One region of the Pseudomonas sp. FW507-12TSA genome, then DNA from elsewhere that is predicted to be linked to it. Evidence: predicted binding sites of a transcription regulator. Region 1 holds the regulator's gene; each other region holds the start of a gene.
What was found. The regulator sigma-54, encoded in region 1, starts transcription at its own class of promoters, with help from an activator protein. The targets are predictions, from matches to a motif close to ANTGGCATNNANNTTGCTNT.
Positions count from the first base shown of each region.

Region 2: a site for sigma-54 is predicted at 8,106-8,125, ahead of glnK (P-II family nitrogen regulator). Genes of this name have one in related genera too.
Region 3: a site for sigma-54 is predicted at 5,129-5,148, ahead of glnA (glutamate--ammonia ligase). Genes of this name have one in related genera too.

Region 1 covers NZ_JBYSWT010000014.1:85,517-96,178, reverse strand. Annotated here, with positions in the region: gene AC3WK8_RS15320 (ZIP family metal transporter) at 1-523, shown strand, start outside; gene AC3WK8_RS15315 (HPr family phosphocarrier protein) at 552-824, opposite strand; gene rapZ (RNase adapter RapZ) at 841-1,698, opposite strand; gene ptsN (PTS IIA-like nitrogen regulatory protein PtsN) at 1,701-2,165, opposite strand; gene hpf (ribosome hibernation-promoting factor, HPF/YfiA family) at 2,178-2,483, opposite strand; gene AC3WK8_RS15295 (RNA polymerase factor sigma-54) at 2,643-4,136, opposite strand; gene lptB (LPS export ABC transporter ATP-binding protein) at 4,319-5,044, opposite strand; gene lptA (lipopolysaccharide transport periplasmic protein LptA) at 5,044-5,589, opposite strand; gene lptC (LPS export ABC transporter periplasmic protein LptC) at 5,576-6,148, opposite strand; gene AC3WK8_RS15275 (KdsC family phosphatase) at 6,159-6,683, opposite strand; gene AC3WK8_RS15270 (KpsF/GutQ family sugar-phosphate isomerase) at 6,683-7,657, opposite strand; gene AC3WK8_RS15265 (ATP-binding cassette domain-containing protein) at 7,920-8,729, shown strand; gene mlaE (lipid asymmetry maintenance ABC transporter permease subunit MlaE) at 8,729-9,526, shown strand; gene mlaD (outer membrane lipid asymmetry maintenance protein MlaD) at 9,526-9,993, shown strand; gene AC3WK8_RS15250 (MlaC/ttg2D family ABC transporter substrate-binding protein) at 10,005-10,658, shown strand; gene AC3WK8_RS15245 (STAS domain-containing protein) at 10,655-10,662, shown strand, end outside.
Region 2 covers NZ_JBYSWT010000001.1:26,844-37,505, reverse strand. Annotated here, with positions in the region: gene AC3WK8_RS00215 (NorM family multidrug efflux MATE transporter) at 1-40, opposite strand, end outside; gene AC3WK8_RS00210 (LysR substrate-binding domain-containing protein) at 198-1,118, shown strand; partial or broken gene AC3WK8_RS00205 (Cache 3/Cache 2 fusion domain-containing protein) at 1,312-2,385, shown strand; gene AC3WK8_RS00200 (methyl-accepting chemotaxis protein) at 2,428-3,288, shown strand; gene AC3WK8_RS00195 (Ca2+-dependent phosphoinositide-specific phospholipase C) at 3,406-4,374, shown strand; gene AC3WK8_RS00190 (ABC transporter six-transmembrane domain-containing protein) at 4,378-5,391, opposite strand; gene AC3WK8_RS00185 (TetR/AcrR family transcriptional regulator) at 5,418-5,996, shown strand; gene AC3WK8_RS00180 (YifB family Mg chelatase-like AAA ATPase) at 6,001-7,494, opposite strand; gene AC3WK8_RS00175 (accessory factor UbiK family protein) at 7,653-7,913, opposite strand; gene glnK (P-II family nitrogen regulator) at 8,325-8,663, shown strand; gene AC3WK8_RS00165 (ammonium transporter) at 8,699-10,036, shown strand; gene AC3WK8_RS00160 (secondary thiamine-phosphate synthase enzyme YjbQ) at 10,246-10,662, shown strand, end outside.
Region 3 covers NZ_JBYSWT010000007.1:123,077-133,738, forward strand. Annotated here, with positions in the region: gene AC3WK8_RS09235 (glycogen/starch/alpha-glucan phosphorylase) at 1-638, opposite strand, end outside; gene AC3WK8_RS09240 (YkgJ family cysteine cluster protein) at 904-1,347, shown strand; gene typA (translational GTPase TypA) at 1,497-3,320, opposite strand; gene thiI (tRNA uracil 4-sulfurtransferase ThiI) at 3,460-4,914, opposite strand; gene glnA (glutamate--ammonia ligase) at 5,247-6,653, shown strand; gene AC3WK8_RS09260 (chorismate mutase) at 6,805-7,359, shown strand; gene AC3WK8_RS09265 (DUF4124 domain-containing protein) at 7,420-7,869, shown strand; partial or broken gene AC3WK8_RS09270 (bifunctional transcriptional activator/DNA repair enzyme AdaA) at 7,838-8,967, opposite strand; gene glnL (nitrogen regulation protein NR(II)) at 9,327-10,412, shown strand; gene ntrC (nitrogen regulation protein NR(I)) at 10,409-10,662, shown strand, end outside.

The sequences.
Region 1 (10,662 bases):
TGCCCTCGGCCTGTTCCTGGTGGACCTGAAGATTTCCGGCGGCAGTTCGCAGACCCTGGTGGGCACGCCGGAGCACCCAGTCATCGCGCCGCGGATCTGGTTATTCGTCTTCGCCATCATTGCCCACAACATTCCCGAAGGCATGGCGGTCGGAGTGTCGGCCGGCGGCGGCATGGCCGATGCGGATAGCCTGGCCATGGGTATCGCGCTTCAGGATGTGCCGGAAGGGCTGGTGATCGCACTGGTATTGGCAGGTGCTGGAATGTCGCGAGTCAGGGCGTTCCTGATCGGCGCTGCTTCTGGCCTCGTGGAGCCAGTGTTCGCCCTGCTTTGTGCCTGGCTGGTGAGCTTGGCACAGGTGCTGTTGCCGTTGGGGTTGGCCCTGGCGGCCGGAGCCATGCTGTTGGTGGTGACTCATGAGGTGATTCCCGAGTCCCGGCGCAATGGTCACGAAAAGCTTGCCAGTCTTGGCTTGTGTATCGGCTTCTGCCTGATGATGGTAATGGACACGGCACTCTCCTGAGTGCCGGCTGGGCAATGCCCGGGCAGGCTTACTCGCCTTCGTCGAAGTAGTTGTTGATCAAGGCGACCAGGGCATCCAGCGCTTGCTGTTCCTGTTCGCCCTCGGTCTTGAGATAGATCTTGGTGCCCTTGCCGGCGGCGAGCATCATCATGGCCATGATGCTCTTGCCGTCGACCATGGATTCCGGCGTCCGGCCAGCGCGAATCTGGCAGGGAAACTGGCCGGCGACGCCGACGAACTTGGCTGATGCGCGGGCATGCAGGCCCAGTTTGTTGATGATCTCGATTTCCAGAGCTGGCATCGCGGGGTAGATCCTTTCAGCTAAGGTCGCGGTGGCGAACCTGGACGTTCTTCAGGGATTTTTGCAGGACCTGGCCCAGGCGCTCGGTCAGGTACACGGAACGATGGTGCCCGCCGGTACAGCCGATGGCGATGGTCACGTAGGCGCGGTTGCTGGCGGCGAAGCGTGGCAACCACTTGAGCAGGTAGCTGGAGATGTCCTGGAACATCTCTTCGACATCCGGTTGCGCAGCCAGGTATTCGGCCACGGGAGCGTCCAGTCCGGATTGGGCGCGCAGTTCGGGTTTCCAGTACGGGTTGGGCAGGCAACGCACATCGAACACCAGGTCGGCGTCCACCGGCATGCCACGCTTGAATCCGAAAGATTCCACCAGGAAGGCAGTGCCTGGCTCGGGCTGGTTCAACAGCCGCAGCTTGATGGTATCCCGCAGCTGGTAGAGATTGAGGTTGGTGGTGTTGACCTTGAGGTCGGCCAGGTCGACGATCGGCCCCAGTAGTTGGGTCTCGTCATGGATGGCCTCGGCCAGCGAGCGGTTGGCGCTGCTCAAGGGATGGCGCCGGCGGGTTTCCGAGAAGCGCTTGAGCAGGGTTTCCTCGTCGGCGTCCAGGTACAGCACATCGCACTGGATGTGCCGGCTGCGAACCTCTTCCAGCAGCTCCGGAAACCGCGACAGGTGGCTTGGCAGGTTGCGGGCGTCGATGGACACCGCCACCAGCGGTTGCGCCAATTCGGTATGGATCAACGCGCGTTCGGCCAGCTCGGGCAGCAGGCCGGCTGGCAGGTTGTCGATGCAGTAGTAGCCGTGGTCCTCCAGAACATCGAGGGCGGTGCTTTTACCTGAGCCGGAACGGCCGCTGACGATGATCAAACGCATGGTTACCGACCGTTCTGTTCGTCCAGCACGACCTGGTACAAGGCTTCGTTGCTGGTGGCGCTGCGCAGCCGCTCACGAACTTCCTTGCGATCGAGCATGCTGGCGATCTGCCGGAGCAGTTCCAGGTGCGCATCGGTGGCGGCCTCCGGGACCAGCAGTACGAACAGCAGGTCCACGGGAGCGCCGTCGATGGCATCGAAGTCGATCGGAGCGTCCAGGTGCATCAGCGCGCTGATGGGGGACTCGCAGCCTTTGAGGCGGCAGTGGGGAATAGCGATGCCGTTGCCGAACCCGGTGGAGCCGAGTTTCTCGCGGGCGATCAGGCTCTCGAATACGTCCTGCATCTCCAGATCAGGCACTTCACGGCTGATCAGGTTGGCAATTTGTTCGAGGGCGCGTTTTTTACTGCCGCCCGGCACGTTCACCAGGGAACGGCCGGGGGTCAGGATGCTTTCAAGTCGGATCATGGGAGGGGAGTATCAGCGACCCGTGCCTTGGAGAAGGTGGAGTTGCTTTTCCTTATGCTTTTTCAGTTGGCGGTCAAGCTTGTCCGTGAGCAGGTCGATTGCGGCATACATATCGTCATGTTCTGCATTGGCGACGACCTCCCCACCGTGGATGTGCAGGGTCGCCTCGATTTTCTGCTTCAGCTTCTCGACGGCCATGGTGACCTGCACATTGGTGATCTTGTCGAAATGGCGTTCCAGTCGGTCGAGCTTCTCGCCGATGTAGACGCGCAGAGGTTCAGTCACTTCGAGTTGGTGTCCACTGATGTTGACTTGCATACAGCTTCTCCTTCGTTGCCAGTGCATAACGCGGCAGGCCGTTTTGCCTGCCACCTAGACTGTGTCTGAAACCAGCCTGCACATCGATCGGGCTACCTTGCCCGGTCATCGCTCGGCGGGTTTCAAGCACACTCCGAAACGCTGTGGCCAGCCCGGCGGCTACATCAACCGCTTGCGTTCGCTGGAAGGCGCGATCCCAAGGGATTCGCGGTACTTGGCGACGGTCCGGCGGGCTACCTGGATACCTTGTGCCTCCAGTAAACCAGCGATCTTGCTGTCACTCAACGGCTTTTTCTGATTTTCCGCAGCCACCAGTTTCTTGATGATCGCGCGGATCGCCGTGGACGAGCATTCACCGCCTTCGGAGGTGCTGACGTGGCTCGAGAAAAAGTATTTCAGCTCATATATGCCCCGTGGGGTATGCATGAATTTCTGCGTGGTCACCCGGGAAATCGTCGACTCGTGCATGCCTACCGCTTCGGCGATGTCGTGCAGGACCAGGGGCTTCATCGCTTCGTCGCCGTACTCGAGGAATCCACGTTGGTGCTCGACGATCTGGGTGGCGACCTTCATCAGGGTTTCATTGCGGCTCTGCAGGCTCTTGATGAACCAGCGGGCCTCCTGCAACTGGTTGCGCATGAAGGTGTTGTCCGCACTGGTATCGGCGCGGCGCACGAACCCGGCGTACTGGGCGTTGACCCGCAGGCGTGGCACGGATTCCTGGTTCAGCTCCACCAGCCAGCGTTCGTTGTCCTTGCGCACGATGACGTCAGGAACCACGTACTCGGCTTCGCTGGACTCGATCTGCGAACCCGGGCGCGGGTTGAGGCTCTGGACCAGTTCGATGACCTGGCGCAGCTCGTCTTCCTTGAGCTTCATGCGGCGCATCAGTTGGCTGTAGTCGCGGCTGCCCAGCAGGTCGATGTAGTCGTTGACCAGGCGCTGGGCCTCGGCCAGCCAAGGGGTTTTCGCCGGCAACTGGCGCAGTTGCAGCAGCAGGCATTCGCCCAGGCTGCGGGCGCCGATGCCGGCCGGCTCGAATTGCTGGATGCGGTGCAACACAGCCTCGACCTCATCCAGCTCGATATCCAGCTCGGGGTCGAAGGCTTCGAGAATCTCTTCCAGGGTTTCGTCCAGGTAGCCCTGGTTGTTGATGCAGTCGATCAGGGTCACTGCGATCAGGCGGTCGGTGTCCGACATCGGGGCCAGGTTCAGCTGCCAGAGCAGGTGGCTCTGCAGGCTTTCACCAGCCGAGGTGCGGGTGGTGAAGTCCCACTCGTCATCATCGCTGCTGGGCAGGCTGCTGGCGCTGGTCTGGTACACATCTTCCCAGGCGGTATCCACCGGTAGCTCGTTGGGGATACGTTCGTTCCATTCACCGTCCTCGAGGCTGTCCACCGTCTGGGTGGTTTCCTGGTAGGAGGGTTCCTGGATCTCGGTGTTGGGTTTGGACTCGGTGTTGTCGGCCAGGGGGTCGCTGTTGTCGAAGTCGTCGCCGTCTTCCTGGCGTTCGAGCATCGGGTTGGACTCCAGGGCTTCCTGGATTTCCTGTTGCAGGTCCAGGGTCGACAGTTGGAGCAGGCGGATGGCCTGTTGCAGCTGCGGTGTCATCGTCAGCTGCTGGCCCATTCTCAGGACTAGCGATGGTTTCATGGCAGGGGCTTAACACCTTAATTGCCGGCGCACATGCGCCATCCACTACAGGGCGCCGGAGCGCCAAACATAAGCAAATTATATGCCTGAAACTGAAGTGTTTGCCTAGAGCGCTGTAACAATAAAGTTTGTGGGGTTTTATCGTTCCCAGCGCCCAGGCAATGGGTCCTGCACCTCAGCCCTTACAGGCGGAACTCATGGCCCAGGTAGACTTCCTTGACCAGTTCGTTGGCCAGGATGGTCTGGGAGTCGCCTTCGGCTATCAGTTGTCCGTCGTTGACGATATAGGCGGTCTCACAGATGTCCAGGGTTTCGCGGACGTTGTGGTCGGTGATCAGCACGCCGATCCCCTTGGCCTTGAGGTGATGGATGATCTGCTTGATGTCGCCGACCGAGATCGGGTCCACGCCTGCGAAAGGTTCGTCCAGCAGGATGAACTTGGGGGCGGTGGCCAGGGCCCGGGCAATTTCCACGCGGCGGCGTTCACCACCGGACAGGCTCATGCCGAGGTTGTCGCGGATGTGGTTGATGTGGAACTCCTGCAGCAGGCTTTCCAGCTCCTGGCGACGGCCGGCCTTGTCCAGTTCCTTGCGGGTCTCGAGGATGGCCATGATGTTGTCGGCCACCGACAGCTTGCGGAAGATCGAGGCTTCCTGGGGCAGGTAGCCGATGCCGGCACGGGCGCGGCCGTGCATCGGTTGGTGGCTGACGTCCAGGTCGTCGATCAGGACTCGGCCCTGGTCGGCCTGGACCAGGCCCACGATCATGTAGAAGCAGGTGGTCTTGCCGGCACCGTTGGGGCCAAGCAGGCCGACGATCTGGCCGCTGTCGATGGACAGGCTGACATCACGCACGACCTGGCGGCTCTTGTAACTCTTGGCCAGATGCTGGGCTTTGAGAGTTGCCATTACTGGGCCTTTTGCTCGTCGGTTTTCTTTTTCGGCTGGATGACCATGTCGATTCGCGGACGTGGCGCGGTAACCGAGCTGCCGTTGGCGCGCCCGGCGTTGGCCACTTGCTTGACGGTGTCGTAGACGATTTTCTCGCCTTCGGTGGTGTTGCCGTCGTTGATGACCTTGGCCTTGTCGATCAGCACGATGCGGTTTTGCTGGGCATGGTACTGGATGGTCACGGCATAGGCCTGGACCGGCTTCGGGTCGGTCTGCTTCTGCAGTTGCTCGAAGTAGGCCAGGTTGCCCACCGAGGTCACTACGTCGATTTCACCGGTCTTGGCCCGGGTGATGGTCACGGTATTGCCGGTGATCTTCATCGAGCCCTGGGTGATGATTACATCGCCCTTGTAGGTGGCCACGCCATTCTTGTCGTCGAGCTGGGCGTCATCGGCCTGGATGCGGATCGGCTGTTGGCTATCGTTCGGCAGAGCCCAGGCGCTCACGCTTCCCAGTGCTGCGCCCAGACTGAGCAAAATAGGGAGGGTTTTAACGAGCCTCATACTGTCCTCTTACGTTCGATAGCAGGTTCATCCTGCCGTCTTTCAAATACGCTTTCATTCCCTTGGCAGTGGTCACGCCGTCGGCGCCGTCGATTCTAACGGCTTGCTCGGTCTGCGCATATTGCTTCTGCGGGAATACTGTCATGCGGCTGGTGGTGATCAGCAGGTTGCGATTTCTCTCGTCGGTACGGGCCACGCGGACCGAGTCGATCAGCTCGACTTCGGTGCCATCGGGGTTGACCTCGCCACGCTCGCTCTGGACATGCCACGGATAGGTGGTGCCGCGATACATCTGCAGGTCCGGCTTGGTCAGCAGGGTGACTTCGCTGGCCTTGACGTGCTCGACCTTGTCCGAGGTCATCTCGTACTGCAGCTTGCCATCGGGCAGGTACTGCACGCTTTGGGCGTTGATCACGAAATAGTCGATGGCGCTTTCGTCGACCTGCACCACTGGCTTGTCGAGAAACCGCTCAGGGCTGATGTTCCAGTAACCGACCGCCGCGAACAGCAGGGCGATGGTCCCGAAGATCAGGATGTTGCGAATCTTTTTGCTCAGCATCGGTGGGACCCTATAAATAAGCAGCGTTGGCTGCTTCGAGGCGGTCCTGGGCATGCAGGATCAGTTCGCAGAACTCGCGGGCAGCGCCTTCGCCGCCCCGTGCCGTTGTAGTGCCGTGGGCATGCTCGCGGACGAACGGGGCCGCGTTGGCGACCGCCATGCCCAGGCCGACGCGGCGGATAACCGGCAGGTCGGGCAAGTCATCGCCCAGATAGGCGACCTGTTCATAGCTTAGGCCCAGTTGGGCGAGAAGCTCGTCCAATACCACCAGTTTGTCTTCGCGGCCCTGGTACAGGTGAGGGATTCCCAGGTTCTTGGCCCGGCGCTCGACTACTGGCGTCTTGCGGCCACTGATGATGGCGGTTTGTACTCCGGCGGCCATGAGCATCTTGATGCCCTGGCCGTCGAGAGTATTGAAGGTCTTGAATTCGCTGCCATCCTCGAGGAAGTACAGGCGCCCGTCGGTCAGCACGCCATCGACGTCGAAGACCGCCAGCTTGATGTGCTTGCCGCGTTGCAGCAGGTCGTCGGTCATTACATCACTCCCGCGCGCAGCAGGTCGGACAGGTTGAAGGCGCCGATCGGGCGATCCTCGTTATCCACCACGATCAGTGCGTTGATTCGATTGTCTTCCATGATCTTCAAGGCTTCGGCTGCCAGCATTTCGGCGCGTGCGGTCTTGCCGCGCAGGGTCATGACTTCATCGATGGTGGTGTGATGGATGTCGATGTTGCGGTCCAGGGTGCGGCGCAAGTCGCCGTCGGTGAAGACCCCGGCCAGGCGCCCATCGGCCTCGGCGATGGCGGTCATGCCCAGGCCCTTGCGGCTCATCTCCATCAGGGCGTCCTTGAGCAGGGTGCCGCGCTGGACCTGGGGCAGCTGTTCGCCGGCATGCATGATGTTCTCGACCTTCAGCAACAGGCGACGCCCCAGTGCACCACCGGGGTGGGAGAAGGCGAAGTCTTCGGCGGTGAAGCCGCGCGCCTCCAGCAGCGCCACGGCCAGGGCATCGCCCATGACCAGGGCGGCGGTGGTCGAGGATGTCGGTGCCAGGTTCAGTGGGCAGGCCTCATGTTCGATATGGGCGTTGAGGTTGACGTCGGCGGCTTTGGCCAGCGGCGAATCAGGGTTGCCGGTAATACTGATCAATTGGATGCCCAAGCGCTTGATCAGTGGCAGCAGGGTCACGATTTCATTGGTGGAGCCGGAGTTGGAGAGGGCGAGGATCACATCGTCGCGGGTGATCATGCCCATGTCGCCATGGCTGGCTTCGGCCGGGTGGACGAAGAACGCCGTGGTGCCGGTACTGGCCAGGGTGGCGGCGATCTTGTTGCCGATATGCCCGGACTTGCCCATGCCGACCACTACTACTCGACCTTTGCTGGCCAGAATCATCTCGCAAGCACGAACGAAATCTGCATCGATATGGGGCAGCAAGCTCTCTACTGCCTGGATTTCGAGGCGAATTGTGCGTTGTGCCGATTGAATCAGGTCGCTGGATTGACTCATGTCTGAAATCGTATAGCCCGATGAAAAGGCGGCGATTATAGCGGTAATGATCGAATCCCTCACGCAAGTTCGTCAGCCTTTGTTTACTTGCGCAGAGAATCTGGCGATTTTGCCTGTCCTATACCTGAACGGTCCGGCTTCGGCCTTGGGGGCTCTGCATCAGCAGTGATATAGTTCGCCGCCAGTTCGGCCTGCCCAGGGGCACGTGCTCTCGGGAGAGAGCCTAGCGTCCGAGTGTTAGGCTGCATCGCAAGGAGTTTAGATGAGTGCCGACAACGCTTACGCGGTCGAGCTGAAGGGCGTTTCCTTCAAGCGCGGTGCGCGCAGCATATTCAATAACGTGGATATCCGTATTCCGCGGGGCAAGGTCACCGGCATCATGGGGCCTTCCGGCTGTGGGAAAACTACCCTGTTGCGCTTGATGGGCATGCAGTTGCGGCCCAGCAGCGGCGAGGTCTGGGTCAATGGCCAGAACCTGCCGACGCTCTCGCGCAGCGATCTGTTCGATGCTCGCAAGCAGATGGGCGTGCTGTTCCAGAGCGGTGCGCTGTTCACCGACCTGGATGTCTTCGAGAACGTGGCCTTTCCGCTGCGGGTGCATACCCAGCTGCCTGACGAAATGATTCGTGACATTGTCCTGCTCAAGCTGCAGGCGGTGGGGCTGCGTGGGGCTGTCGACCTCATGCCCGACGAGCTGTCCGGTGGCATGATGCGTCGGGTCGCCCTGGCCCGGGCCATCGCCCTGGATCCGCAGATCCTCATGTACGACGAGCCTTTCGTGGGCCAGGACCCAATCGCCATGGGGGTGTTGGTGCGCCTGATTCGCCTGCTCAACGATGCCCTGGGCATCACCAGCATCGTGGTGTCCCATGACCTGGCGGAAACCGCGAGCATCGCCGACTACCTCTATGTAGTGGGGGATGGCCAGGTGCTGGGCCAGGGAACTCCTGCCGAGTTGATGGACTCCGACAATCCGCGTATCCGGCAATTCATGAAGGGCGATCCCGACGGCCCGGTACCGTTTCACTTTCCAGCGCCGGACTACCGCGCAGATCTTCTGGGGAAGCGCTGATGCGCAAGATATCGCTAATCGAGAGGATTCGCCTCTTCGGTCGCTCAGGCATCGATGTCCTGGCGGTACTGGGGCGTTCCACCCTGTTCCTGTTCCATACGCTGCTCGGTCGCGGCAGTATCGGCGGTGGTTTCGGCCTGTTGGTCAAGCAACTGCATTCAGTGGGCGTCATGTCCCTGGTGATCATCGTCGTGTCCGGCATCTTCATCGGCATGGTGCTCGCGCTGCAGGGCTTCAACATCCTCTCAAGCTACGGTTCGGAGCAGGCAGTAGGCCAGATGGTCGCCCTGACCCTGCTGCGCGAGCTGGGGCCGGTGGTCACCGCGTTGCTGTTCGCCGGCCGCGCCGGCTCGGCACTGACCGCCGAGATCGGCAACATGAAATCCACCGAGCAGCTCTCCAGCCTGGAGATGATCGGTGTCGATCCGCTCAAGTACATCATCGCCCCGCGCCTGTGGGCTGGCTTCATCTCCTTGCCCCTGCTGGCCATTATCTTCTGCGTGGTGGGTATCTGGGGTGGCTCGTGGGTGGCCGTCGACTGGCTGGGGGTCTATGAAGGTTCCTACTGGGCGAACATGCAGAACAGCGTGAATTTCAATAGTGACGTGCTCAATGGCGTGATCAAGAGCATCGTCTTTGCCTTTGTAGTGACCTGGATCGCCGTATTCCAAGGCTACGACTGTGAGCCCACCTCAGAGGGGATCAGTCGTGCCACTACCAAGACCGTGGTGTACGCCTCGTTGGCCGTACTGGGCTTGGACTTTATTCTGACCGCCTTGATGTTTGGAGATTTCTGATGCAAAACCGCACCCTGGAAATCGGTGTCGGCCTTTTCCTGCTGGCCGGCATCCTGGCTTTGCTGTTGCTTGCCCTGCGGGTCAGTGGCTTGTCTCCGACCGCGAGCACCGATACTTATAAACTTTATGCCTATTTCGACAATATCGCCGGTTTGACGGTCAGAGCTAAGGTGACCATGGCCGGGGTGACCGTCGGCAAGGTCACGGCAATCGATCTGGACCGCGACAGCTTCACTGGCCGGGTGACGATGCAACTGGAAAAACGCGTGGATAACCTGCCGACCGACTCCACTGCATCTATCCTGACTGCTGGCCTGTTGGGTGAGAAATACATCGGTATCAGCGTGGGTGGGGAAGAGGCCCTGCTCAAGGATGGTGGAACCATCCACGACACCCAGTCGTCGCTGGTATTGGAAGACCTGATCGGTAAATTCCTGCTCAATACCGTTAGCAAAGACGCCAAATGAGGAGTTTTTCGATGATTTCTATCTTGCGACGTGGCCTGCTGGTGCTATTCGCTGCGCTGCCGTTGCTGGCCAATGCGGCAAGCCCGACCTCCGCCCATGACCTGGTGCAGGACACTACCAACCGCCTGCTGGCCGATCTTGCCGCCAATAAAGAGAAGTACAAGCAAAGCCCGAACGACTTCTACAACTCCCTGAACGGTATTGTCGGCCCTGCGGTGGACGCCGATGGCATCTCCCGCAGCATCATGACCGTGAAGTATTCGCGCAAGGCCACCCCGGAGCAGATGGCGCGCTTCCAGGAGAACTTCAAGCGCAGCCTGATCCAGTTCTATGGCAACGCGCTGCTGGAATACAACAACCAGGGCATCACCATTTCTCCTCCCAAGGATGAAAGCGGTACCCGTACCAGCGTCGACATGCAGGTCAAGGGTAACAACGGGGCGATCTACCCGGTGTCCTACACCCTGGAGAAGATCAGCGGCGAGTGGAAAATTCGTAACGTGATCATCAATGGCATCAATATCGGCAAGCTGTTCCGCGATCAGTTCGCCGATGCCATGCAGCGCAACGGCAACAACCTGGACAAGACCATCGACGGCTGGGCCGGCGAAGTGGCCAAGGCCAAGGAAGCTACCGACAACGCTGCGCCAAAGGCCGAGCAATGAGCGA
Region 2 (10,662 bases), on a different contig from region 1:
GCAGGATGGCCCAGAGTTCGGTACGTGCAGGATGCTGCATGGTCATCAGGCTCGATCAGGTGGATATCGGTAGAGGCGCTGATTCTCGGCGCTCTTGGCCCGTTGCACAAAGCGATAAATATACTTGCTCGCATGATAAAAACTCATGCGAAGCGCTTTCTGGTAGCGTGGCGTCATTGCGCTGTCGGAGCCCGAGCATGTCCCGCCGTCTACCCCCTCTCTACGCCTTGCGGGCCTTCGAGGCCGCCGCCCGGCACAGTTCGTTCACCCGGGCCGCCGAAGAGCTGTCGATCACCCAGAGCGCCGTCAGCCGGCACATCCGTACCCTGGAAGAACACTTCGCCTGCCGATTGTTCCAGCGTAGCGGACGCAACCTGCTGTTGACCGAGGCGGCCCGCCTGCTGTTGCCGGGCGTGCGTGAAGGGTTCGCAGCCCTGGAGCGGGCGTGCAGCATCCTGCACGGTGAAGACGGCATCCTGCGCATGAAGGCGCCGTCGACCTTGACCATGCGCTGGCTGCTGGCGCGGCTCAGTCGTTTCCGCCACTTGCAGCCGGGCAACGAAGTGCAGCTCACCAGTGCCTGGATGGATGTGGACTCGGTGGATTTCAACCAGGAGCCTTTCGACTGTGCGGTGCTGCTGAGCAACGGCCACTTTCCCGCCGACTGGGAGTCCAGCTGCCTGTTCCCGGAACTGCTGATCCCGGTGGGCGCGCCGAACCTGCTCAACGACCAGCCCTGGGATGCGGCGCGCCTGGCGAGCGCCGAGTTGCTGCACCCGACCCCGGACCGTCGCGACTGGCGCAGTTGGCTCGAGCACATGGGGCTGGCCGACCGGGTTTCGCTCAAGGGCGGACAGGTGTTCGACACCCTGGAGCTTGGGATGATCGCTGCGGCACGGGGCTACGGTGTGTCCATGGGCGATCTGCTGATGGTGGCCGAGGACGTGGCCCAGGGGCGCTTGAGCCTGCCCTGGCCGACGGCGGTGGCCAGTGGCCTGGACTACTATCTGGTATGGCCCAGGACCCGGCCCGGCGGCGAGCGCCTGCGGCGCCTGAGCGACTTCCTGCAAGGGGAGGTCGCGGCCATGCAGCTGCCCCAGGTGGAGCGTCTGGGCTGAAACGTTGAAGCTCCCGGTTGGCGGGGCTGGAGATATATCCTTGCAAGCCGCTCAAGTATTGCCGGGCGCCGCCGAATCCTGGGATATGGAACCAGCGTTCAGGAAGGTCCTAACTCACTAGAAAATCTTGGAATTATTGCTGCCGAGCGTGCCACGTGATCAGGATGATCCGCCTTCTCGGCCAGGAGCCATCATGTCCCAACCCCGTGCCCGGATAGCCTCCCAGCTAGGGCTAGCCCTTGCCCTGGTACTCGCCCTGGTGATCAGCGGCAGCACCCTGTTTGCCTTGCGTTCGCTGGATTCGGCGAACCTCGATACCCGCGAAGAACACCTGGCCAGCGAAGCCCGCCTGCTGGCCGACCAACTCAACACCTTCCATGGCAGCCTGCGCGAGAGTACCCAGCGCCTGAGCGGCTTGTTCGAGAACCGCTTTCGCAGTGGCCTGAGCGTGCATCCCGACGAGCCGGTGACCGTCGCCGGGGTGCAGACTCCTGGCTTGCACCTGGGCAATGTGGTGCTGAACAACAACTTCGATGAAGTGGATGGGTTCAAGCAGATGACCGCCGGGGTCGCGACCCTGTTCGTGCGCAGCGGCGACGATTTCATCCGTGTCAGCACCTCCCTGAGCAAGCAGGATGGCAGCCGCGCCATCGGCACCTTGCTCGACCACGCCCATCCGGCCTACCAGAAGCTCATGGCCGGGCAGGGCTACGTTGGCCGGGCGCTGCTGTTCGAGCGCTTCTACATGACCCAGTACACCCCGGTGACGGACCGCAGTGGCCGAGTGATCGCCGTGTTGTTCGTGGGTTTCGACTACACCGACGCGCAGAACGCGCAGTTCGCCAATCTCAAGCGCTTCCGCATCGGCCAGAGCGGCTCCCTGGCCCTGCTCGACGAACAGCACAAGTGGCTGGTGCCGCCGGCCGGCGTGCAGGCCCTGGACCAGGCAGCGCAGGTCCTGGTAGACGCGGCGAAGGAGCCGGGCAAGGGGCGTTTCTGGAGCGATGGTGGCGAGGACTTCTACAGCCTGGCGATGCCTTTCGCCGACGGCCCCTGGTCGGTGGTGGCGAGCATGCCCAAGTCCGAGATCCGCCAGGTGACCTGGAGCGTGGGGCTGCGCCTGGTGATCGGCAGCCTGTTGGCGATGCTGCTGGCGGTGGGCGCCACGGTCTGGTTGCTGCGTAGCAAGCTGGCGCCCCTGGGCGACCTGGTACGCCAGGCCCAGGCCCTGGGCGGTGGTGACCTGAGCGCGCGGCTGAATGTTTCCAGCCACGATGAGATCGGCCAACTGGCCCGCAGCTTCAACCAGATGGGCGAGGCCTTGTCGACCATGGTCGAGCACATCCGCCGCTCCGCCACCGAGGTCAGTGGCCGGGCCCAGGCGCTGTCCGGGCTGTCCAGCGGTGCCTACGAAGGCATGGAGCAGCAGTCCGGGGAAATCACCAGCATGGCCGGGGCCGTGGAGCAGTTCAGCGCCACGTCGCTGAACATCGCCGACAACATGGGCAGCACCCAGCGCCTGGCGGAGGAGAACGCCGAGCAGACCCATATCGGCCGCGAGTCCATGGAGCAGGCTTCGTCGTCCCTGGAACAGATCGCCGGGGCGCTGGGCAGCACCGCGGCGGTGATCGACACCCTGGGCCAGCGCTCCGAGGAAATCGGCGGGATCGTCGGGGTCATCACCGCCATCGCCGACCAGACCAACCTGCTGGCCCTCAACGCAGCCATCGAGGCGGCCCGTGCCGGGGAGCAGGGGCGGGGCTTCGCGGTGGTGGCCGACGAGGTACGCAACCTGGCTTCGCGTACCCGCGAGGCCACCGCGCAAATCTCGCAGATGATCAGCAGCATCCAGCAGGAAACCGGCAATGCCATCCAGACCATGGAGCAGGGCAACCGCTTGATGCAGGAAGGTTTGTCACGCAACGCCGGAGTGGCCGCGGCGCTGGCCTTGATCGACGAGCAGAGCCAGAGTGCCGGCGAGCAATTCGCCGCCATCACCACCGCGACCCAGGAGCAGAGCAGCACGGCCACGGTCCTGAGCCGCAACCTGCAGAGCATCGCCCAGGCCAACAGCGAACAGCGTGAGGTGGTGTCCAACCTGGCGGTTACCGCACGCGAGCTGGAGGCCCTGGCTGCCGACCTGCGCCACGAGGTCGATCGCTTCCGTTGACGGCACCTGCCCTCCGGCCTGGCGTTGGAGGGCGCTGGTTGCAATGACGCATGATTGGACTAAAACAGATGAGCGGTTGATTGCCCTTCAAGGACTGACCTTTCAGCAGGAGCAAGCATGACTCGTCTATCCCGTTTCGTTCCCCCTCTATTGGCTGTGTCGACGCTTTTGCTCGGTCACGCAGCCTTCGGCCAGGAAAGCCCGGCGTTCATCGCCCCGGCAGCCTGGACCACGCCGTTCAACCGCATTGCCCAGGTGGCCTGCCACAACTGCTATGAAAAGCAGTACGCAGGCACCTTCAGCAGTGTGCTCGACAGTGTGCGCACCCTGGAGCTGGACTTCTGGGACCAGCGCGACGCGGCCACCGGAGGCTCGCCACGGCATTGGTTCGTGCGGCATAACCCGGGCACCCTGTTCCAGTCCGGCAACGACAATAACTGCACGGGCGATGGCACCGGCAAGAACGACCTGGAAGCCTGCCTGAACGACATCAAGAACTGGAGCGACGGCCATCCGGGGCATTTCCCCATCACCGTGATCCTGGACAAGAAGCAGGGTTGGTCAAAAGCCAGTTCCGGGCGCACACCGCAGGATTTCGACGATCTGGTGAGCCGGATCTTCCAGGGCAAGCTCTATACCCCCCAGGACCTGGCGAGCTCCATCGGCAGCAGTGCCGGGGCCTTGCAGAAGAACCTCAAGGGCAAGGACTGGCCCACCGCCAGCCAGTTGCAGGGCAAGGTTTTGCTGGTGCTCAACCACTCCGAGAACCAGAAGCTCTCGCAGTACGCCGAGGCCCGGACCTCCAGTGCCAAGGTGTTCATCTCCCCGGTCACCAATGGCCAGAACGATGTCAGCGGCAAGGTCAGTGGCATGTCCGACCAGTCATCGGGCTACGTGGCCATGAACAACATGGGCAAGGGCGACAAGAAGTGGGCGGCCCAGGCCTTTGCCTACAGCCATATCGGCCGGGTCTGGGGTGACGATGGGGTGTCCTTCGCCCAGCACATCGCCGAGCAGGTCAACCTGTCGGCGTACTACAAGTTCGCCGACCAGGGGGACGGTGGTGTGCGCATCCGGCCGTTCTGAGCCTTATTGGGGTTCGGTGGCGTCGCCGAGCCCCGGATCCACGCGCTTGCCGATATCCCGCAGGCGCGCCAACTGGTCGACCATGCTTGGCGCTTCGTCGATGCTGCTGACGAAGGTCCACAGGTAGGTCATGACTGCGTACACATGGCCGGCCTTGACCTCGGGTGACAGCGACAGCTGGGTGATGGCGATCACGAACAGCACTGCCGCCACCACGCCGAGGAACAGGTAGGCCGTGGCTTCCCGGTCCGAGAGCCAGATCCGTAGCCGCGACAGCAGGCGGTAGTGGCGCTGCAGGGATTGGGCACCGACCCTGGCCACCAGGCCGATTTCCTTTTCCAGGCGGTTGTTCAGGCGCTCGTGCAGCTGCTGGTTGCGCCGGGCGAAACGCGGCAGCAACACCACGCACAGGACCAGCGCCACCAGGCAGGCCAGGCCGATCCAGGGTTCGATGGCCAGCAGCATCACCGCCGCACCGATGATCGAGACCAGGGCGGTGGCGATGATCGGCACGTGCTTCTCGAAGAAGTCGACGAACTCCCGGGCCAGCACCACCCGCGCCGCCGCGGTCGAGGTGTTCTGCTGTTGCTGGCGCTGGTTGAGGATCACCGGTACGGCCAGGTCCGCATAGATGCGGGTGAAGGTCCGGGTATCCACGGCCCGTCGGGCCGCGCCGACGACCCAGAAACCCAGCACCACCATGGCGTAGACCAGGGCGTGGGTGGTATCGCCACGCAGGATCGAGTCCACGGCGAACCCGGCGAACAGCGGGTAGGCCAGCAGCAGGGCGTTCTCCAGGGCCACTAGCGACAAGGTGACGAACAGCTTGCCTGGATAGGCGCGAGCGATGGCCTTGAGGGTCTGGCCGGCGGACTGCTGGCCGAGTTTCTGGGTGGGATCCGCGATGGCGGGGCGAGTGACGACAGACATGACTGCACCACAAATGAGATAACGGTTAATATTGAGCGAGTGCTCAATTATCCTTGAGCGATCGCTCAAAATGCAAGTGCCGGTCATCCCGGCACCAAGAGGTTCGATTGCCGATGTCCCGTAACGACCGAAAGGACCAGATCATCGGCGCAGCCCTGGAACTGTTTCACAGCAAGGGTTTCGCCGAGGTTTCCACCCGTGACCTGGCCGAGCATGCCGGCCTGTCCCGCAGCCACATCTACCACTACTTCAGCGACTTCAAGGAACTGCGCCGCGAGGCCTTCGTGCGTTTCGCCGATGGCCAGTTGGCGGCGGTGGAGGACCTGGTGCGCGATGTGCAGCCGGCCGAGGCCCTGCGGATATTTCTCCTCGATTGCCTGACGGACTCCAACTCCGTCGGTTGGGGGCTGTGGCTCGATGCCTGGGATGAAGCCATGCACGACGCCGAGCTGGCCGAGGTCTACCTGCGAATCAATGGCCAGTGGCAGGCGTTGCTGGCATCGATCATCGCCGCTGGCGTCCAGGCCCGGGTATTTCGCTGCGCGGATGCCGGGCGGGCGGCGCGGCAGATCTTCGCCCTGGCCATGGGCTACACCGACGATCTGCTGCTGCAGGCTTCAGCTGCGGCGCAACAGGCCGCGTTGGCGGAGGTCATGGAGGTTGCCGGGTTGCTGCTGGGTTTGGATGACTGAACCTTCAACCGCTGCCGTGGCGATAGTGCAGTGCCTCCGCCAGGTGCTCGCGGCCGATGGCGGTGGCCTGTTCAAGGTCGGCCAGGGTCCGGGCCACCTTGAGCAGGCGGTGGGCGGCGCGCAGCGACAGGCCGAGGTTCTCGCAGGCTGCTTCCAGCCAGCGCTCGTCGGTTGTGGATAACCTGCAATGGCGCGCCAGGCCGGGCAGGTCGAGCAGGGCGTTGGTGCAGCCCTGGCGCCGCAGTTGCAGGTTGCGCGCACGGGCCACCAGGTCGGCGGCGCTGGCACTGTCGTTGCCCGGTTGCGGCGCGGGGTTCAGGGCCGTGGCCTCGCGGGCGACGGTCAGGTGCAGGTCGATGCGATCCAGCAGCGGGCCGGAGAGCTTGTTGCGATAGCGCTGGATCTGCTCCGGTGTGCAACGGCAGCGGCCACTGGGTTCGCCCAGGTATCCACAGGGGCAGGGGTTCATCGCCGCCACCAACTGGAAGCGTGCCGGAAACTGCACCCGCTCGCGGGCCCGGGCGATGACGATCTGCCCGGATTCCATGGGCTCGCGCAGGACCTCCAGGACCTTGCGGTCGAACTCCGGTAGCTCGTCGAGAAACAGCACGCCATGGTGGGCCATGGTGATTTCCCCGGGCTGCGGTTTCGAGCCACCGCCCACCAGGGCTGCGCTCGACGCCGAGTGGTGGGGTTGGCGGAACGGACGCTGTGGCCAGTGTTCCAGCGGGGCGGGGCTGCTCACCGACTGGATGGCTGCTACCTCAAGGGCCTCGTGTTCTTGCAGCGGTGGCAGCAGGCCGGGCAGGCGGCTGGCCAACAGGGTCTTGCCGGTGCCGGGCGGGCCGCAGAACAGCAGGTTGTGGGCCCCGGCCGCAGCCACCAGCAGGGCCCGCTTGGCGGCCAGCTGGCCCTGGACGTCGCGCAGGTCGGGGTAGGGCGCGCGGTCATGGGGCAGGCCCTGGCTGACGCAGGCCGGGATCGGCGCCTGCCCGTTGAGATGGGCCGCCGCCTCCAGCAAATGGTCGACCGCGATCACGCTCAGGCCCGAGGCCAGGCAGGCTTCCTCGGCATTGGCCCGGGGCACCAGCAAGGCATGGCCGGCATCCCTTGCTGCCAGGGCCGCCGGCAGCACGCCGCGCACCGGGCGCACGGCCCCGGACAACGCCAGCTCGCCCAGGCACTCGACGCGATCCAGCGCCGTGGCCGGTAGTTGCTGGCTGGCCGCGAGGATGCCCAGGGCGATCGCCAGGTCGAAGCGGCCACCGTCCTTGGGCAGGTCGGCGGGAGCCAGGTTGAGGGTGATGCGCCGGGCGGGGAAGTCGAAGCCGGCTTTGAGGATCGCGCTGCGGACCCGGTCCTTGCTTTCCTTGACCGCGGTTTCGGGCAGCCCCACCAGGGTCAGGCTCGGCAGGCCGTTGGCCAGGTGCACTTCGACACTGACGGCCGGAGCCTGTACGCCCATCTGGGCGCGGCTGTGGATGATGGCCAGGGACATGCGACGTTCTTCCTTGCAGCGGCGGGAACCGCATCCTGCGGTGTTGCAAGGATAGGCGAGGGGGGGCAGCGCGAGCGCTGGGCAATGCAGACAGGATGTGTCGCCGGCCTGTCCTTCAGCCTTGATGAAGGCGCGCGGCCGGCGAGGAGGGTGTCAGCTCATTGATCCTTCGGCTCAAGCCTGGCTTCCAGCTCGGCGACCTTGGCTTCCAGGCTTTCCAGGCGGGCCCGGGTACGCGCCAGGACCACCATCTGGCTGTCGAATTCTTCCCGGCTGACCAGGTCCAGCTTGCTGAAGCCGCTTTGCAGCAGGGCCTTGAACTGGCTTTCGATTTCGTTGCGCGGCAGGGGAGTTTCGCCGCTGAACAAGCGCGAGGCATGACCGCTCAGGGCGTCGAGGAGATCTTTGGGGGCGAGCATGGGAATGTCCTGAATAGCTGATGGGCCGCAGTGTATCACGCACGAACCGAGGGCTTGGCGCCGCCCGGCCTGCACGTTTTTTGCGCATCGGGCCGCCACCGCGCGCACCGTTATCGTGCGTATCGGTGGCGGGTTTTCCCGCCCCTGGCCGCGGGCCGCGGGCAACTTCATGAAATCGCTGGTGTTTCCCGACCTGGCAAGCTTTCTGCTTAGACCCTGGTGACCCATGCACTGATGCAGTCGCTGTGACGAATGCAGTGCGACCGACGAAACGGGGAGTGTTTCGTCAGGGCGGCTAGCGTCGGTCCGGTTGAGGAGGGCCGACGATGCGTTACAAAGCCAGGCACTGCGCTTAGACTTGAGTCGGGTTTGTTTTCCTGGGGCAAGTCCACCAATTCGGGAGAGAGTTTCATGAAGCTAGTCACCGCCATCATCAAGCCGTTCAAGTTGGACGACGTGCGCGAGTCGCTGTCCGAAATCGGCGTGCAGGGCATTACCGTCACCGAGGTCAAGGGCTTCGGTCGGCAGAAGGGCCATACCGAGCTGTACCGCGGCGCGGAATACGTGGTCGATTTCCTGCCCAAGGTGAAGATCGATGTCGCCATCGACGACAAGGATCTGGACCGGGTCATCGAGGCCATCACCAAGGCTGCCAACACCGGCAAGATCGGTGACGGCAAGATCTTCGTGGTCAATCTGGAACAGGCTATTCGCATCCGTACCGGCGAAACCGATACCGACGCAATCTAAGCCGCCCCAAACCCAACGCCCCAGGAGAAAACAACATGACTCTGCGTAAATTCGCAGGGCTAGGAGCCCTTTTGCCCCTCGTAATGCCTGGCTTGGCCATGGCGGCAGACGAAGCGGCTGCTCCAGTCCTCAATTCCGGCGACACCGCCTGGATGCTCACCTCCACCGCCCTGGTACTGTTCATGACCATCCCCGGGCTGGCGCTGTTCTACGGCGGCATGGTGCGGTCCAAGAACATTCTTTCGGTGATGATGCAGTGCTTCGCCATCACTGGCCTGGTGACGGTCCTGTGGTTCATCTATGGCTACAGCATCGCGTTCGACACCAGCGGGATGGAAGCTGGCGTGGTCAACCTCAATTCCTTCGTCGGCGGCCTGTCCAAGGCCTTCCTCGCCGGTATCACCCCGGCCAGCGTGACCGGTCCGGCGGCGCTGTTCCCCGAGGCGGTATTCGTCACCTTCCAGATGACCTTCGCCATCATCACTCCGGCGCTGATCGTCGGTGCCTTCGCCGAGCGGATGAAGTTCTCGGCGATGCTGATCTTCATGGGCATCTGGTTCACCGTGGTCTATGCGCCCATCGCGCACATGGTCTGGAGCGGTCCGGGTTCGCTGATGGGCGATTGGGGCGTGCTGGATTTCGCCGGCGGCACCGTAGTCCATATCAACGCCGGTATCGCCGGCCTGGTCTGCTGCCTGGTGCTGGGCAAGCGCAAGGGCTTCCCGACCACGCCAATGGCCCCGCACAACCTCGGCTACACCCTGATGGGCGCGGCGATGCTGTGGATCGGCTGGTTCGGCTTCAACGCCGGTTCCGCCGCAGCGGCCAATGGCACTGCCGGCATGGCCATGCTGGTGACCCAGATCGCTACCGCTGCCGCGGCCCTGGGCTGGATGTTTGCCGAGTGGCTCACCCACGGTAAACCCAGCGCCCTGGGGATCGCCTCGGGCGTGGTGGCAGGCCTGGTGGCGATCACTCCGGCGGCCGGTACCGTCGGCCCGATGGGGGCCCTGGTCATCGGCCTGGCGGCGGGTGTGGTGTGCTTCTTCTGCGCGACCAGCCTCAAGCGCAAGCTGGGGTATGACGACTCCCTGGATGCCTTCGGCGTGCATGGCATTGGCGGCATTCTCGGAGCGATCCTGACCGGGGTCTTCGCCGCCCCGGCCCTGGGTGGCTTCGGCACCGTGACCGACGTTGCCGCGCAGGTCTGGGTCCAGGCCAAGGGCGTGGGCCTGACCGTGATCTACACCGCCGTGGCGACCTTCATCATCCTCAAGGTGCTGGATGCGATCATCGGCCTGCGGGTGACCGAGGAAGAAGAGGCTGTCGGCCTCGACCTGGCCCAGCACAATGAGCGCGGTTACAACCTGTAAGCACACTGCTCGAAAAAGCCCGGCTTCGGCCGGGCATTTTTTTGCCTGGTGCTTGTCATTGAGGAAGGCTGAAAGGTTTTTATGGTGAGCCTTGGCAGGTTTGCCAGACGATTTTTAGTAGGGCAAATGCTTACACTAAAGCAGGATTATTCGGCGCTTTGTTTTTTTCCTGAGCGCGCTAGAATGCGCGCCGAAGCGTGGAGATAGGTATGTGGCAACAGACCCTGATTACCCTGCGGGCCAGGCCCCGGGGCTTTCACCTGGTAACGGACGAGTTGCTCGCCGGCTTGCCTGAGTTGAAGGCATATCGAGTCGGACTGCTGCACTTGTTGCTGCAACATACCTCGGCCTCGTTGACCGTCAACGAGAATGCCGACCCGGCGGTCCGGCGCGACTTCGAGCGTTTCTTCAATACCCTGGTGCCCCAAGGCATGAGCGGGTACGAACACAACGACGAAGGCGCGGACGACCTCCCGGCCCACTTCAAGGCCAGTTTGCTAGGCTGTCAGCTGACTTTGCCGATCTCGGCGGGCCGGCTGGCGTTGGGCACCTGGCAAGGTGTTTACCTGGGCGAGCACCGTGATCACGGCGGTGCTCGTAAAGTCCTTGTCACCTTGCAGGGTGAT
Region 3 (10,662 bases), on a different contig from region 1:
GTTTCCGCCGGCCACCAGACCTGGCGGGGCGCGCCGCTCTCGTCGACCACGGTCTCGACACCGCCGCCGAAACCTATGGAGTAGATCACCTCGGGACGCTCGAACTCCCAGGGGTTGCCGAAGTCCAGCCAGTGCTCGGTCTGCTCCTGCTGCCAGCCGTCGACTATGGCCTGGCGGAACAACCCGTGTTCATAACGGATGCCATAGCCATGGCCGGCAATCCCCAGGGTCGACATGCTCTCCATGAAACAGGCCGCCAGGCGCCCGAGGCCGCCATTGCCCAGGGCCGCGTCGGGCTCCAGCAGGCGAATGCGCTCCAGGTCCACGCCCAGGTCCGACAGGGCTTCACGAGCCACGTCCAGCAGCCCGAGGTTGCTCAGGCTGTCGATCAGCAAGCGGCCGATCAGGAACTCCAGGGACAGGTAGTACACCCGCTTCTGGCCCCGACGATAGATCTGCCGGGTGTGATCCATCCAGTGATCGACCATGTGGTCCCGGGCCGCCAGGGCGATGGCTTCGAACCAGTCATGGTCGAAGGCGTGGTCCGGGTCCTTGCCGACCGCATAGGTGAGTTTGGTCAAGACGGCTTCACGAAAAGCCGCTACCTCCGTGTCGCGAACAGGGGATTCCTGAGTCATCGTTAAGACCTCTGACGAGATACACAGTGAGCATGGAATTGACTGAGCCTAGTCGGTCTGACACGAGGTGAAGGCTCTGGTTCGGCCTTGATTCAAATGACCGGGCAAAAAGCGCCGTCCCCCGCTCCAGCGGGGAAAAAACAAGCAGAGGTCGTACCAGCACGAAATAACCGGCACATCAGTGCGAAAAATCCGACGCAAAGTTGTTCAAAAATCCAGCAGTCCCGGTATGATCGCGCGCCCCGAAAACATGCCGGAACCCACCTTGATGAACTCCAACCTGATTGCCGCCGCGGAAATCGATCGCCTCGATACCTGGGCCAAGTACTCCGCGCCCATGTGCGGTTCCTGCATGTCCAGTTGCTGCACGCTACCAGTGGAAGTGAAGATCAAGGACCTGATCCGCATCGGCATCGTCGACGAGTTCGAGCGGGGCGAGCCGGCGAAGAACATCGCCAAGCGCCTGCAGAAGGAAGGCATCGTCGAGCGCTACAACCAGAAGTCGGAAATCTTCACCTTGCAGCGCATGAGCAACAACGACTGCCTGTATCTGGACCGCAAGAGCCGCCTGTGCACCATTTACGACAAGCGCCCCGATACCTGCCGCAACCATCCCAAGATCGGCCCGCGCCCAGGCTACTGCGCCTACAAGCCCAAGCCCCTGGAACGCCCGAGCAACACCAGCCGACGGACCCTGGAACGCTTCTGACCCCCGCCCACCCTCTGCAACTCTGCCGCCATCGCCGGTGTAGACAGCGTCTTGGCCGGTAATGGGCAAGACGGTCCCTACAGGTTTTCTCCAGACACAAAAAAACGCCCCCGGCCTTGCGACCGGGGGCGTTTTTCATTCAGCCAGTCTTAGTTGGACTTGGCTTTCTTGGCAGCGCGGGTACGCTCGCCTTCGTCGAGGATCTTCTTGCGCAGACGGATCGACTTAGGAGTCACTTCGCACAGCTCGTCGTCCTGGATGAATTCCAGGGCCTGCTCGAGGGTGTGGCGAACCGGTGGTACCAGGGCGATGACTTCGTCCTTGCCCGAAGCACGCATGTTGTCGAGCTTCTTGCCTTTGGTCGGGTTCACGCCCAGGTCGTTGTCACGGCTGTTCAGGCCGATGATCTGACCGTTGTAGATCTCCTGGCCGTGCTCGACGAACAGCTTGCCGCGAGCCTGCAGGGTTTCCAGGGAGTAGGTCAGGGCCTTGCCGGTCTCGACCGAAACCAGAACACCGTTCAGGCGGCCGGACATCTGGCCGGACTTCATGGTGTCGTAGCGATCGAAGATCGAAGTCAGGATGCCCGCACCGTTGGTCAGGGTCAGGAACTGGTTACGGAAACCGATCAGACCGCGAGCAGGGATGTTGTATTCCAGACGAACACGGCCCTTGCCATCCGGCACCATGTTGGTCAGGTCGCCTTTACGCAGGCCCATCTCTTCCATGACCTTGCCCTGGGATTCTTCAGGAATGTCGATGGTCACGTTTTCGAACGGTTCCTGCTTGGTGCCGTTCACTTCGCGGATGATCACTTCCGGACGGCCTACAGCCATCTCGAAGCCTTCGCGACGCATGGTTTCGATCAGTACCGACAGGTGCAGCTCACCACGGCCCGATACCTTGAACTTGTCAGGGGAATCGGTTTCCTGGACGCGCAGGGCAACGTTGTACAGCAGCTCTTTGTCCAGACGGTCCTTGATGTTACGGCTGGTGACGAACTTGCCTTCCTTGCCGCAGAACGGCGAGTCGTTGACCTGGAAGGTCATGGAAACGGTTGGCTCGTCAACGGTCAGCGGCTTCATCGCTTCGACCGTATCCGGGGCGCACAGGGTGTCGGAGATGAACAGCTCATCGAAACCGCTGATGCAGACGATGTCGCCAGCCTGGGCTTCTTCGACGTCGACGCGGTGCAGGCCGTGGTGGCCCATCAGCTTGAGGATACGGCCGTTGCGCTTCTTGCCTTCGGTGTCGATGGCCACAACCGGGGTGTTCGGCTTGATGCGACCACGGGCGATACGGCCAACACCGATCACACCCAGGAAGCTGTTGTAGTCCAGGGCAGAGATCTGCATCTGGAACGGACCGTCACGGTCGACGCTTGGCGCAGGCACGTTGTCGACGATCGACTGGTACAGCGGGGTCATGTCTTCAGCCATGTCGGTGTGGTCCAGACCGGCGATGCCGTTCAGGGCCGAGGCGTAGACCACTTTGAAGTCCAGCTGTTCTTCGGTAGCGCCCAGGTTGTCGAACAGGTCGAAGATCTGGTCCAGAACCCAGTCAGGACGCGCGCCCGGACGGTCGACCTTGTTGATCACCACGATCGGACGCAGGCCGGCTTCGAAAGCCTTCTTGGTCACGAAACGGGTTTGCGGCATAGGGCCGTCTTGAGCGTCGACCAGCAGCAGAACGGAATCGACCATGGACATTACGCGCTCAACTTCGCCGCCGAAGTCGGCGTGGCCGGGGGTGTCCACGATGTTGATGTGGTAGCCGTTCCAGTTGATGGCGGTGTTTTTGGCCAGGATGGTAATGCCGCGCTCTTTTTCCTGGTCGTTGGAGTCCATCACGCGCTCGTCGTTGAGCTCGTTGCGCTCCAGGGTGCCGGACTGGCGCAGGAGTTTGTCTACCAGGGTGGTCTTACCATGGTCAACGTGGGCGATGATGGCGATGTTGCGTAGATTTTCGATCACTTGTGTATCTCGATCAGAGGATTCGGTGTGCTGACCAGTGCGGGCAGCGATGGACAGTAGATTCAGGCCTTGCCGTTACAGCTTGACGGCGGCGTCGGGGGGCCGGTGACGCAAGCCACAGGCGAACAGCCCCGGGCATTTAGCTCGGTCTATAAACGCGCACATTGGCATGTCCCTCGCTGAGCAGATGGTGAGCATGCAGGCGACTCATGACGCCTTTGTCGCAATACAGCAGGTACTGGCGGTTGGGGTCCAGCTCCTTGAAACGAGCGTTCACCGCATAGAACGGCAGCGCTTGCACTTCGATCCCCGGCAGTTCCAGCGGATCGTCTTCCTGGGCATCCGGATGGCGGATGTCGATGACGATCTGGCCGGCCAGGGCTTCGTCGACTTCCTCGACCTTGAGGTCCTGGCCCAGCTCGTCGATCACGCGATCGATCGGCACCAGCTTGGCCCGCTCGATCGCTCGCTCGAGCACGGCCATGTCGAATTCTTTCTCTTCATGCTCGACGCGATGGCGCTTGGCATTGGTCTTGGGGTTCACCGAGATGACCCCGCAGTATTCCGGCATGTGCCTGGCGAAATCGGCGGTGCCGATCTGGTTGGCCAGGTCGATGATGTCCTGCTTGTGGCTGGCGATCAGCGGCCGCAGCACCAGCTTGTCGGTCACGCAGTCGATCACCGACAGGTTCGGCAGGGTCTGGCTGGAAACCTGGGAGATCGCCTCGCCGGTAACCAGCGCGTCGATGTGCAGGCGCTCGGCGATGCTCGAGGCGGCACGCAACATCATACGCTTCAAGATGACGCCCATATGACTGTCGTCGACCTTGCCGAGGATCTCGCCGAGCACTTCCTCGAACGGCACGCTGACGAACAGCACGCGCTGGGAGCTGCCGTACTTCTTCCAAATATAGTGCGCGACTTCCATCACGCCCAATTCATGGGCACGACCGCCCAGGTTGAAGAAGCAGAAGTGCCCCATCAGGCCGCGGCGCATGATCTGGTAGGCCGCCACGGTGGAGTCGAAGCCGCCGGACATCAGCACCAGGGTCTGTTCCAGGGCGCCCAGCGGGTAGCCGCCGATGCCGTTGTGCTGGCTGTGGATCACGAACAACCGTTGGTCGCGAATTTCCATCCGCACTTCGATTTGCGGCTCTTTCAGGGAAATTCCCGCCGCACCGCACTGCCGGCGCAACTGGCTGCCGACGTACTTTTCCACATCCATGGAGCTGAATTCATGCTTGCCCGCCCGCTTGCAGCGCACGGCGAAGATCTTCCCTTCCAGGGCGTGGCCGAAGTGCTGCTTGCACTTGGCGACGATGTCGTCGAAATCCCCCAGGGGGTATTCATCGACCTGCAGGAAATGCGCGATGCCGGGCATGCAGCGCAGGCGCTCGGTCATCTCCTTCAGGGCCTTGGGCTCGCTGACGGCGGTTTCCAGCTCGAGGTTGTCCCACACACCATTGACCACCACGGCCGGGTCCAGGTCGCGGAGCACGGCACGGATGTTCTTGGCCAGCTGACGGATGAAACGCGTCCGTACCGGGCGGCTCTTGATGGTGATTTCCGGGAAAACTTTAACGATTAGTTTCATGAAAACAGCGCGCGCTGGGCCAGCCGAAAAAGGGGGGCGCGGATTATAGCGGAAATTGCTCAAGGTTTAACCAGTTAATGTGCAGAAGGTTTTCAATGCACCAAAACGGGTCATTCGTTCGAATAAGCGCTACATTGCAGTGCGCAAAAAGCCGGCGTTCGTTGCCATGGGTCGTACAAAGCGTGGTTTTGGAGCACAAAACCCATCCCAGGGCACTGGCATGCAATTTGCTCCCTTGTGAGGCAGGTTGCCATGGCAGAGTATTCGCGCCGGCATCACCCACATTCTAAGGGCACTCCAACATCAAGCCCGAAGCCACCCCGGAGGACACTATGTCGAAGTCGGTTCAACTCATCAAAGATCATGACGTCAAGTGGATTGATCTGCGCTTCACGGACACCAAGGGCACTCAACATCACGTGACCATGCCGGCTCGTGATGCGCTGGATGAGGACTTCTTCGAAGCGGGCAAGATGTTCGATGGTTCCTCCATCGCTGGCTGGAAAGGCATCGAAGCCTCCGACATGATCCTGATGCCGGACGACGAGACCGCCGTGCTCGACCCGTTCACCGAAGAGCCGACCCTGATCCTGGTGTGCGACATCATCGAGCCTTCGAGCATGCAGGGCTACGACCGTGACCCAAGGGCGATCGCCAAGCGCGCCGAAGAGCACCTGAAGGCCACCGGTATCGGCGACACCGTATTCGCAGGTCCAGAGCCTGAGTTCTTCATCTTCGACCAGGTGAAGTTCAAGTCCGACATCTCCGGCTCGATGTTCAAGATCTACTCCGAGCAAGGCTCGTGGATGTCCGACCAGGACGTGGAAGGCGGCAACAAGGGCCACCGTCCAGGCATCAAGGGCGGCTACTTCCCCGTGCCACCGTTCGACCATGACCACGAAATCCGTACCTCCATGTGCAACGCACTGGAAGAAATGGGCCTGACCGTCGAAGTCCACCACCACGAAGTGGCGACTGCCGGCCAGAACGAAATCGGCGTCAAGTTCAACACCCTGGTGAAGAAGGCCGACGAAACCCAGACCCTGAAGTACGTGGTGCACAACGTGGCCGACGCCTATGGCCGCACCGCCACCTTCATGCCAAAACCGCTGTACGGCGACAACGGCTCGGGCATGCACGTACACATGTCGATCTGGAAAGACGGCAAGAACACCTTCGCAGGTGAAGGTTATGCCGGCCTGTCCGATACCGCCCTGTACTTCATTGGCGGCATCATCAAGCACGGCAAGGCCCTGAACGGCTTCACCAACCCGGCCACCAACTCCTACAAGCGCCTGGTGCCAGGCTTCGAAGCTCCAGTGATGCTGGCCTACTCGGCCCGTAACCGCTCCGCTTCGATCCGCATCCCTTACGTGTCGAGCCCCAAAGCCCGCCGTATCGAAGCACGCTTCCCGGACCCGGCCGCCAACCCGTACCTGTGCTTCGCCGCACTGCTGATGGCCGGCCTGGACGGTATCCAGAACAAGATCCACCCAGGCGATGCCGCGGACAAGAACCTGTACGACCTGCCGCCTGAAGAGGCCAAAGAGATCCCGCAAGTTTGCGGCAGCCTGAAGGAAGCCCTGGAAGAGCTGGACAAGGGCCGTGCGTTCCTGACCAAAGGCGGCGTTTTCAGCGACGACTTCATCGACGCCTACATCGCCCTGAAAAGCGAAGAAGAGATCAAGGTCCGCACCTTCGTGCACCCACTGGAATACGAGCTGTACTACAGCTGCTGATCCGGTAGCGCTCGCGCAAGCGGCGTGATCGAAAGGCCTCCTTCGGGAGGCCTTTTTCATTCCCGGCACAAACGCCCCGGGGATTTTCCGTGGGCGTCCCGCCAGCTTGCAGGCATCATGGCCAGCCCATTACCCACCCGGAAGCCCGCCGATGAAATCTTCCCTGAGCCTGTTTCTCGCCCTGGCCTGCGCCCTGTCCGCCAGCCTGGCCCGGGCCGATGACACCCCGGCCAGCCTCGCCCCACTACTGGGCAGCATCGCTGAACGCCTGACACTCGCCGAGCAGGTGGCCTTGAGCAAATGGGACAGCCACAAGGCCGTGGAAGACCGGCCCCGGGAGCAACAGGTGATCGCCGCAGCCACGGCCCAGGCAGCCAGCCATGGCCTGGATGAAGCCATGGTGGAGCAGTTCTTCGCCGCGCAGATCGAGGCCAACAAGCTGGTGCAATACGCCAGGCTCTCGGCCTGGAACCTGCAAGGCCGGGCTCCGGACACTCCCCGCCAGGACCTGGCCGGACAGATCCGCCCGCAACTGGACCAGTTGCAAAAGCGCCTGCTGCAACAACTGGCCAGCTTCGCTCCCCGGCGCAGCGACCCGCACTGCCCGCAGTGGCTGGCCCGGGCCAACCAGGCCAGCGCCGGCGAACTGCTGCGCCAGCTGGCGATGATCCGGGCCACCGCCGAATTATGTGTATTCAAAGGTTAACCACGCCCGCCCCTGCCCGGTGCGCCCCTATGCTGAGGGCTCACCAGGAGGATCCGGACCATGCGTATCGCTGCTTTATGGCTGCTGTGGATAACCCTGCTGCCGGTTGATGCGGCCCCCTATCACCCCACCGCCGGCCATTGCACCGGCAGCGACCGAGGACCCAGCGACTGGCCGCCTTCGAACAGGGCACCGGCCGCCTGCCAGACCAGCCAAAGGCAGGCCTACCGCCGCCTGCAGCTCAACGGAGTGCCGGAGCAGGGCGCGCTGCGGGCCAACAACGGCAGCTTCAGCGTCCAGGTAGACCTGCACCCGCCGCTAAAGCCGTCCCATCGCCTGCGCCTGCTGCTGGATGGCGAACCCCACGGCGCCCCTGGCCGTGGCCCGCAGTTGCATTTGTCGAACCTCGACCGCGGCCTTCATCGCCTGGCGGTGCAAGTCCTTGAGGGCGAGCAAGTCCTGCAGCAAAGCGCGGAAATCAGTTTCTTCCTGCTGCGCGCCCACCGCTGAACGACTCCTTGGCCTGCACCGGTTGTTCCCGTCCGGCCAGGTGCATGCGTCGCTCATGCTCCAGCAGCCAGCGTTTGCGCCATAGGCCACCGCCATAACCGGTGAGCGAGCCATCGGCGCCGATCACCCGATGGCAGGCGATGACGATGGCGATCTGGTTGGCGCCATTGGCCCGGGCCACGGCGCGCACCGCCGTCGGCGAGCCGATATCCCGCGCCAACCCGGCGTAACTGCAGGTGCTGCCCAGGGGAATGGCCCGCAGCGCCTGCCATACCGTACGGGTGAAGGCCGAGGCCTGCATCGCCAATGGTGTCTGGAAAGACACCGGCTCACCGGCGAAATAACGGCGCAGTTCGGCCTCGATCTGGTCGATGGGGGCAAAACGCCCGAAGCCGATGCTCGAACCACTGCTGTCCTGCAACTTGCGCAGCTCCCCCGCCAGGGCCGGGCGGTCGAAGAACTCCAGCAGATGCAGGACCTGGGCATCGGCCACGGCCAGCATCACGCCGATGGGGGTCTGCAACCAATCCGCCTTGAGCAGCTCGCGCCCCCGCAAGTTCGAGGGTGGCTGGCCGACCAGCCGAAGGCCTTGCGAAAGCCGCTGTCGGAGTCGAAGCCGGCACTGATCTGGGCCTCGATCACCGGCTCGCCCGATGCCAGTTGCTGCATGCCCCGGCCCATGCGCCGCAAGCGGGCCATCTCCAGGAAGGTCACGCCGAAGTAGCGCTTGAAGGCACGCCGCACGGTGGACGGGTCCAAACCCAGGCGCACCAGGTCATCCTCGTACCAGCGGCGCTCGGCATCCGCGTGCAGTTGCTCGAGCAAGACCTTGACCCAGGGCTCCTGGACTCCCGCCTCGGCCAGTGGGCGGCAACGCAAGCAGGGGCGAAAACCCGCTTCGACACACCCCTTGATCGAGCCGAAGAACACCGTGTTATGGCGCTTGGGCTTGCGGGCGGCACAGGTCAGGCGGCAGAACACTCCGGTGCTTTTCACCCCGACATAGGCAAAACCTTCATAGGCCGGATCGCGATCCAGCAGTGCCTGGTACAGGGTGTCGTCGTCAGGGAGGCGAAACAGCAGGGGGGCGTGGTCCATGGTGCATCCTGGTTCTTCGAGCATCGGGTCCGGCACTCTAAACCCGCGCCCGGATGGTTGCCGCTGAAAAACGGGCGTCGATTCACCATCCAGCCGAAGGATCATGCACGGAGGCAGATCATGCACTATATTGGTGCACAACCTTGCACCCATGGCTCATCGGCCACCCATTTTGGGTCGAAAACCTTCGCCAGGGCTGGCAGCCCGCCAGGCAAGCGTCGTTCAAACGCCTGCTTCAGGGGCTCGGACGCTTCTTTTCGGAGCCTTGGTTTGGTTTTTGCATTTTCCCCATGACAGTGCTTCAACCCGTGCACGATCCGCGACCGGCCGCAGATCGCCCTGCTCCAAAAGAGGTCCGAATGACCATCAGCGACCCACTGCATCGCCTGTTACTGGACAACCTGACCACCGCCACCATCCTGCTCAACGCCGACCTGCGCCTTGAGTACATGAACCCGGCGGCGGAAATGCTCCTGGCCATCAGCGGCCAGCGCAGCCATGGGCAGTTCATCAGCGAGCTATTCACCGAGTCGGCCGAAGCCTTGAGCTCCCTGCGCCAGGCGGTGGAGCAGGCCCACCCCTTCACCAAGCGCGAGGCGATGCTCACCGCCCTGACCGGCCAGACCCTGACCGTGGACTATGCAGTGACGCCGATCCTCAGCAACGGCGACACCTTGCTGCTGCTGGAAGTCCATCCCCGGGATCGCTTGCTGCGCATCACCAAGGAAGAGGCCCAGCTGTCCAAGCAGGAAACCAGCAAGATGCTGGTGCGCGGCCTGGCCCACGAAATCAAGAATCCCCTGGGGGGAATCCGTGGCGCAGCCCAGTTGCTGGCCCGCCAGCTGCCTGAAGAAGGCCTCAGGGATTACACCAACGTCATCATCGAAGAGGCCGATCGCCTGCGGAACCTGGTGGACCGCATGCTCGGCTCGAACAAGCTGCCGGTCCTGGCGCCGACCAATATCCACGAGGTGCTGGAGCGGGTCTGCAGCCTGGTGGAGGCCGAGAGCCAGGGCTGCATCACCCTGGTCCGGGACTACGACCCGAGCATTCCCGACGTGCTGGTCGACCGCGAGCAGATGATCCAGGCAGTCCTGAACATCGTGCGCAACGCCATGCAGGCCATCAGCACCCAGAACGAATTGCGCCTGGGCCGCATCACCTTGCGCAGCCGCACCATGCGCCAGTTCACAATCGGCCACGTACGCCACCGCCTGGTGACCAAGATCGAGATCATCGACAACGGCCCGGGGATTCCCGCCGAACTGCAGGACACCCTCTTCTTCCCCATGGTCAGCGGCCGTCCGGATGGTACCGGGCTGGGCCTGGCCATCACCCAGAACATCATCAGCCAGCACCAGGGCTTGATCGAGTGCGACAGCCACCCAGGCCACACCACGTTCTCGATCTTTCTGCCACTGGAACAAGGAGCCCCATCGACATGAGCCGAAGTGAAACCGTGTGGATCGTCGATGACGACCGTTCAATCCGCTGGGTCCTGGAAAAAGCCTTGCAGCAGGAAGGGATGACCACCCAGAGCTTCGACAGCGCCGACGGGGTGATGAGCCGCCTGGCACGCCAGACCCCGGACGTGATCATCTCCGACATCCGCATGCCCGGGGCCAGCGGCCTCGACCTGCTGGCACGGATTCGCGAGCAGCACCCGCGCCTGCCGGTGATCATCATGACCGCCCA